DNA from 2 places in the Paenibacillus baimaensis genome. Region 1 is predicted to be linked to the other one. Evidence: riboswitches for the same ligand, from Rfam matches in the RefSeq annotation. Region 1 holds a riboswitch; the other holds the start of a gene.
The links. Region 1 has a riboswitch for cyclic di-AMP ahead of OB236_RS31775 (TrkH family potassium uptake protein). Riboswitches for the same ligand answer to the same signal wherever they lie in the genome.
Positions count from the first base shown of each region.

Region 1 (3,977 bases):
AAAATAAAGCGACATCCGGAAGCTTCAACCAGGCGGCTAATTTACCTGACAACATACCCATACCCAATATAAATATCAATAAGAACAATACATGGTAAACCAGCTCACTGACCTCGTTATTCAACTCAACACACTCCGAATCTGATTAACAAGGATATCCGCATGTCCATACAACCGATCACTTCACGACTTCATTCTCAAAAGATTCGATCTGCGAATTCGTGCCTATGATCACCAAAATATCCCGTTCTTCCAATAAATCATTAGCCGTAGGCGCAATAATGACGCCTTCTTTCTTATTAATAGCAACGACACTACAGCCATATTTAACTCGTAAGTTCAGATCCTTCAGCGTTCTCCCCGACATTCGCTTCGGTACTGACAGCTCAGCTATCGTATAATCCCTGGACAGCTCGATAAAATCCAATAGATTCGGTGATACTAATTGATGCGCTACACGGATTCCCATATCGCGCTCCGGGAATATGACCCGATCAACGCCGATTTTATTCAGCACCTTGCCGTGCAGCTCGGATAACGCTTTGGTGACAACCAACGGCACTCCTATATCCTTAAGCAAAATAGCCGTTAATATACTCGATTGAATATCGCTTCCAATCGCCACGATCACGCAATCAAAGTTACGTATACCAAGTGAGCGCAGCACCTCTTCATCCGTGGAGTCTGCGACGACGACATGGGTCAATACCTCGCTCATTTCATCAACGGCTTCTTCGTCCTGATCAATGCCAAGAACCTCATGTCCTAACTTGGTCAGCTCTCTGGCCAAACTTGACCCGAATCTCCCCAATCCAATTACTGCATACTGCGTGCGCTTCATCCTGCTTTTCCCCTATCCGATTGTAATTTTCCCCTCAGGGTATCTGTATAATTCTTTTTCGGTTTTTGGTCCCAGCGCATACGCCAAGGTTATTGGCCCCAAACGGCCAGCAAACATCGTCAGTGAAATCAAAATTTTACCGACTACTGTCAAATCCGTCGTTAATCCCATCGTCAGGCCTACCGTGCCAAAAGCCGAGGTGACTTCAAAGAGTATCATCAGAAATGGATGACTCTCTGTGGTGGATAATATCATGGCCACGAAAATCACAAGAAATAGTGCAATCATCGTTAACGTAATCGCCTTAAGGATACGATCCTTACCCAAGCGGTAATGGAACAATACAATGTCCTCCTTGCCGCGAATCATCGCCACAATAGCACCGATCAGCGTCATAAAGGTCGTGGTCTTGATCCCTCCGCCTGTCGAGCCTGGTGAAGCACCTATAAACATCAGAATAATCATGAAAAATTGGGAAGCCTGGCGCATAGCTCCGATATCCACCGTATTGGCCCCTGCTGTTCGCGGTGTTACCGATTGAAAGAGCGAGGCCCATATTTTCCCTGACCAGTCCAGTGATCCTAATGTTTTGGTATTGCTGAATTCAAAAGCATACATCACCACAGCACCTGTGAGGATCAACACCCCCGTTGTACTTAACACCACCTTGGAATGCAGCGACAACCGTTTTACTTTTCTATATTCGAGCAGATCCGACATGACGATAAAACCAATACCGCCCAACACAATAAGTCCCATTGAAACGATGTTGATAACCGGGTCGGCCGCATACGAGGTCAGACTGCTGAATGGGCCGCTCACCGAGCCGAACAAATCGAACCCTGCATTATTAAAAAATGAAACCGCATGCCAGATTCCGAAATAAATGCCTTTGGCTGGACCAAGATCTATGGACCAGCGGATGGAAAAAATGATCGCAGCTATCAGCTCTATCGTAAGCGAGTAGCGAATTACTTTACGAATCAGGCGCACAATGCCTTCCATACTCCCTTGGTTCATCGCTTCCTGAAGAATGAGGCGTTCCTTCAAAGAAATTCGTTTCTTCAATGCAAAGGCAAATAAGGTCGCCATCGTCATAAAGCCGAGTCCGCCAATCTGAATCAACGTGACAATAACGATTTGACCAAACATGGAGAAGTACGTACCTGTATCCACAACAACAAGCCCAGTCACACAAGTGGCAGATGTCGCTGTAAACAAGGCATTAATAAAGGATAATCGTTCCCCCGTCGCCGATGAGACTGGAAGCGTAAGCACCAGTGCTCCAATTAAAATAATCGCGGCAAAACCCAATACCAGAATTTGCGGAGGCGTTAATTGGATTTGTTTCAACGTTAATTTCATTTCTCACCTCACAAATATTTGAAAAACAGCAAAAAAAAGACACCGGAAACCCAATGTCAACTAAACAGGTTCCTGCGATAAAGCCTACGAGGTTAGCTGACGGATTCGGGTTTACAGGTACCCTATCAATTCCACTCTCATGAATGGAATCGAATTCACCCCTTACTACTACAAATGGTTCCCCCGTTTTCGGAAAGAAATTCGGCTTCTGTATTCAATTGATATGAATTATAAGGCTATTCTTCCATAAGTACAAAGTCGTAATAACTCGAAAAGCAGGGATATTCCGATTCTTATTATAGCTGGCAGGCATCAAACTGAGGATTCGCTTTGGTTTTCAACGTTTATCCCCGTTATGCTTGGTAATGCATTGGATTTGATCAGACATGTATGCTAAGTTTATGGAATACAATAATCAAGCCTTCCCATTTCTTCATTCCAAGGAGACTAATATGATCAATCGTTCATTGGATAGACCACTTCAGCTGCTGGCAGTTGTCGGTATTATCCTTTATTTTACCGTCATTCTCATATCCTCGTATTTGTCTGGGCCTCCTCCATCCAATGAAGAAGCAGATGGACTACCAACTATTACCCAGCAGGCAGCCGCTGACACGGCAGTCGTATTTGCCAGGCAGCATTTCGCATTATCAGACAATCATAAAACGAGCACGTTATACCAAACTCATTCCGAACGAAGCGGGTACTTGCAAAAGGAGCACTTATTCAATTCTTATACGGAGCGATATACCCAGCTACCGCTGGACTACTACGAGGTTGAAATTAACGACCTTGCCAGCTCTAAAACTTATTACATCGATATCAATTACTCGAATCAGAAGGTGCTTGGCTGGAAAACATATGTGTCGCCATCGTCCAAAGCAGATACGGTATCTGCGTCAGGAGTGGACCCTCAGCTGTTAGCCGAGCAGACGATCAAGGAACAGGGTTACTCGCCAACCAATTTCACTTTGCTGGACACCGTTCCCGACCTGAACAAAAAAAATAATGCTGCCACCCCATCGGGACGTGTGCTTGTTTATGAGAGCAGAATCGATCTGATCGGACAGGCAAAACTACAGCTTACACTCAACGTCTCGAAGGGTCAGGTCGTTTCCTTCCAGCCAGATTTCAAGATCCCGGCTGCGTTTGGGGAATGGAAGGAGATACAAAATAGCAGTGCCTCCCTGATGACCAACATCAGTATGGGTGTATCGTTAATTATGGCAGCAGCAGCTCTGTTCATCATCATACGTTATCGGCGTCAAATCACATTTCGCCGCGGCCTGTGGCTGACCTTGATTTTTCTAATTATTTACATTGGAAACAACTTCAATATGCTGCCGGCTTTCCGAACCTCACATACGGCGGGTCCATCCCAGTTCGAAGCGCTCTTTTACTTGTGGTTTCTCAATATTATTATTGCGATGATGGCTGTTAGCGTCTACCTCTCCGTCCTTGCCGGCAGACAGATGTGGTCCCGTTACAGCTGGAATCCGCTGCCGGAATGGCAGGACCCCGCTTTTGGGAGCCAGGTATGGGTGGCCATGACTCGCGGCTACCTGCTCTGTTTCTTTATTCTCGGCGTCCAGCAAGTGCTGTTCTTTATAGCGGAGCGTGCTTTTGACGTATGGTCGGTGAATGATGCAGCAGATTCTGTGCTGAACATGACGTTCCCTGCACTATTTCCGCTCATGGCCTGGGCAGCGGCTATCTCCGAAGAAACCGTATACCGACTGTTCGGCATTGCCTTCTTTCTGAAAATTGTCCG
Region 1 is NZ_JAOQIO010000107.1:215,694-219,670, forward strand. It holds gene OB236_RS31765 (cation:proton antiporter) at 1-124, opposite strand, end outside; gene OB236_RS31770 (potassium channel family protein) at 179-841, opposite strand; gene OB236_RS31775 (TrkH family potassium uptake protein) at 854-2,206, opposite strand; cyclic di-AMP (ydaO/yuaA leader) riboswitch at 2,273-2,423, opposite strand; gene OB236_RS31780 (CPBP family intramembrane glutamic endopeptidase) at 2,659-3,977, shown strand, end outside.

Region 2 (3,977 bases), on a different contig from region 1:
TCAGCGGATTCGGATTCTCAAATGGATGAGCCGAGTTCACTCCAAAAAATCCGCCGCCATTCGTACCGATATGCTTGATCGATTCCAGTGCCGCCACCGGTCCGATAGCTATTTGCTGCTCGGCCCCCTCCAGCGTTGTTGCGGTTATTGTAGGCTGCAAAGTCAGCGGAACCTGAAGAGCCACAAGCAGAAGAGTCACTACAAAAGCAAACGGGAAAAATACACGAATATGCGCTTTTACAAAATCCTCGAAAAAATTGCCTATCGTTTCCCCTTTACTCGTAATTCCTCTGACAAAGGCAATGGCTACGGAAAACCCGGTTGCTGCCGAGGTGAACATCATCATGATAATGACAGCCATCTGTGAAAAATACGACAAGCCCGACTCCCCGCTGTAATGCTGCAGATTCGTGTTGGTCATAAAGCTGATGACCGTATTGAAGGTCAGCGTTTCTTCCATGTTGTCAATCCCGTTCGGATTAAGCGGCAAATATTTTTGCAGCCTCAAAATCAAATAGCTTATGGCCACGAGTACGATATTCGTAACAATAAAACTGAGCGCGTAGGTTTTCCAGGTCATACCCTTTCGTTCCTTTAAACCAATCATTGCAAAAATCGGTCTTTCGATGAACCCGAACCACTTATCAGTCCGATTCGCTTCATTAGAGAATACGTTATAGAGATAGGTGCCTACAGGTTTAACCAACAGCACCAAAATGACAATAACGACGGTAATTTGCAAAATGCCCATTTGTTTGTTTCCTCCTTAGAGTTTTGCTTTAGCAAAACTTTCTTCGTAAGCATGTGCTGAGTTTTCGTAAGAAATTTAATAAATCAAAATTTTTCTGGATTAACCAAGGCGTAGGCCAGATAAAGAAAAATAAATACTGTGAAAATAATGACAACAATCATAAACGCTCGCCTCCTGAGTCTTCAATAACTCGCCCGCACCACAACAAAAATCCACTGAACAGCGTGTAAGCAATGGCTAGCATCAGTACCATATATAGATCCAACATGGTTACCCCTCCTAATAGCTTCCTTTAGGAAGCTTTCTTCGTAAGCATTATCTGAGTTTTGCATATACATTATTAGAAGCTTGCCCTTACTTCACATGTGTTTGAATTAAAAAGGAAACATCCTCGCTCGTCGTATGAATCACATAGGCAGCGCCGAGTCCTTTGTAGACCAGACGCGGATTACTCGTATGGGTAATGACATAAATAGGCTTGGAGGTCCATCTGCGGCACATTTGAATATAACGGCAGCACAGATTCAGGCTTCGCTCAAAAATAAACACCTTCCCGATAGTAAACTCTGGAAGAGTCCAGTTGATTTGTTCTGTAGTATCTACCATTACAATATTTTTTACACCAATATTGACCAGTCTTTGCTTTTCTCCCTGGTTGTTGGCAATAGCTGCAAAACGCAAGCCTTGCTTCAGCAATTGAAGGATGAAGCCTTCTCCCGTTTTATTGGGTGCCGAAACCAAAATGACTTCCTGTTGTTCCATTTCAATCTTCCTCCTATGATGTCAAAAAGGAGACAACAAAAAGAAGCCTACGAAAAGAGCGGAACTCTTCTCGTGGCTTCTGAAAACACAGTTATACAAACCGTGTCTTACGCACGACAATTGTTGCCTCTCCCTATACGCTTACGAGGTTAGCTGTCGGATTCGGGCTAGAGAGTAGCCCTACCCCAGGGCATCGAAGATGCCCAGAGGATTCACCCCATGAAGCTCGTGTATCTGACTACGAATTAACGAATCAGGGATTACGCGCTTCTTTGGTTCCCCCGTTCCTTTTAAATTCAAGGACTCAGCGATAAAGTGCATGTTTCATTTTCAATTACAGACGATCCCTACAAATCTACATTTCATATATACCTCATGGTCGTTGAACACGATCACAAGCTTCATCATCCTCTCTCATAAAAACGACGCTCTCGTTCCCCTATGAACCGGTTCATAGGGCTGAAGATGTTCAGCCGTTACTTGGAAAACTTTGTTTGGAATCATGAGATGTATCATACGCCAGCCGCTTAACACTGTAAATAAATACCGCACGGCATACAAGGCTATAATTGACTTGCATAGCATCCAAATCCTTTTCATGCTCTCGATATCTGCATCCATCTCTCGATATCTCCATTTTACGAAGAAATATTCAAATACCCAGCATGAGCTAGCATAGATATAGATAATAAAGGGAAATCAGGATTGATTCCGCTTTCATCGAGCTTTTAAGCAAAAAAGGCTTAATTATGATGCGGATTGGGGTTTTACATTATTTAACGCCCAGCGTATGATACATTTCATTAACTTAACAACTCCATATCATCCATTTTCAACGCTTAATTCCCATATAGGGAAACGGGGGACCCAGTTTAAGCTATTTATGATAAATAGCTTATAGGGGTGAATCCTCTGGGCATCTTCGATGCCCGGGGGTAGGGCACTCTCAAGCCCGAATCCGACAGCTAACCTCGTAAGCGAATTGAGAGAGAAGCACACTCGTGTCTCCCTGACCTTATTTATTCATGCAAAGGAAGCCCGAGAGTAGAGTTTCTCTGCTCTCGGGCTTCCTTTGGTTTGTCCAAATTCAAAAAATGTAGAGGAGTGCAAGTATCATGCTAAAGCTCGCCGACCCATTGACCGTACCCACTGAACATTCCTTGGTACCCTACAAAATCGGTTCCATGGAGATTTACCAATTTGATTGTCTTCTATTGAAAAGCCGAATCTCGCAAATCACTTCCAATGGCTCCTGCGGATTATTGAAAATATCCAGCCGCGGATGGAATGGTTGGGCAGAATGGAATCTCCCCTGCTGCGGCAATAAATTCGACCTGATCCAATGGGCTTCGGTTTTAATCAAATTAAAGGGACTTTCCATTACCGATGCGTTTGCTTTTGTCAATACCAAACAGCAAGCATGGGGAACAGAGCGGTGTGAGTTGGTCAAAGCCGCTTTACATGACCTTGTCACTCAAATCTACAATCAGAATAGCAAGCAGCTACCTGATGCGAATAGTATCATTCTGGAACGATCCAGACTAATCGAACAGTCACGATCTTATTTTTCCTTTTGAGTAGGCTAAGATCACGATCTGCTTAATTCAGTCAATAGACGTTTGGCATCTCCATTTTCCGTTTTGAATATCTCGTATACTTTTAAAGTCAGCGGCGTGTCGAATTGTTCAGAATTTCCGGTAAAGGCAATATTGTTCTCTCCAGTAACCAGGCGTTCCTGCCCAATCAACGATTTCACAGAGGTGCCCACGAGCCTTCCCAATGAATCATGCAGTTCAAATTGAAGCTGCGGGAAGCTTTCATCTACCTGGGTCTCTTTGATGCGTTCAATATCGAAGGAAAACTTGCCTTTATACGTATATTGATGAGTCGCTGAATTGAACAAGAAGGAAATGTCCCAACGTTCGATCGCTACATTAAACGGATACAGACTAAATTTGTCTTCTTTGTCCGGTGCTTGTAAATTCACACTGTAAGCGGCAATCGTTGATTTGTACGGTGCTTGTGCCGTTGTATCCTGAAGCTTTAAGGCAAGCCCCGTTCCAGTCTCGGTCGCTGGTACCACATACGTGTAATTGATGGTCGTTCCGGTGTTGGGCAGTACAGACGTTGCCGCCAGCACTTGCCGTCTGCCACTGTATTGGTAACCTCCGCTGCCGATCAATTCCGTTTGAAACATGGGGATAGCGAGCGGTCGGGCACTTTGGTTATACAAACGGAATTTAGCTGTTACTTGCTTGCTACCTTCATCCTGGTTATCGTTCATATGAAGCTCAACCAATGAAACCTGCAAATCCGGATGGATAAGTTCACTTCGCATATCGAATTTCATGGAGGTGCCTAATGCATAAGCTTCATAATTTTGTGGAGCAGCATCGCCCGGGAGCAATATATTCAGTCTGCCCACTTGATAACTAACCACGTTGGAAGCTCCTGATGTAAAGCT
Region 2 is NZ_JAOQIO010000125.1:79,422-83,398, reverse strand. It holds gene kdpA (potassium-transporting ATPase subunit KdpA) at 1-751, opposite strand, end outside; gene OB236_RS40290 (potassium-transporting ATPase subunit F) at 835-912, opposite strand; gene OB236_RS39120 (hypothetical protein) at 1,106-1,513, opposite strand; cyclic di-AMP (ydaO/yuaA leader) riboswitch at 1,636-1,833, opposite strand; cyclic di-AMP (ydaO/yuaA leader) riboswitch at 2,340-2,509, shown strand; gene OB236_RS39115 (hypothetical protein) at 2,629-3,090, shown strand; gene OB236_RS39110 (hypothetical protein) at 3,102-3,977, opposite strand, start outside.
Region 2: it holds a riboswitch for cyclic di-AMP, as region 1 does, so the genes downstream of both, OB236_RS39120 (hypothetical protein) here and OB236_RS31775 (TrkH family potassium uptake protein) in region 1, are expected to answer to the same signal.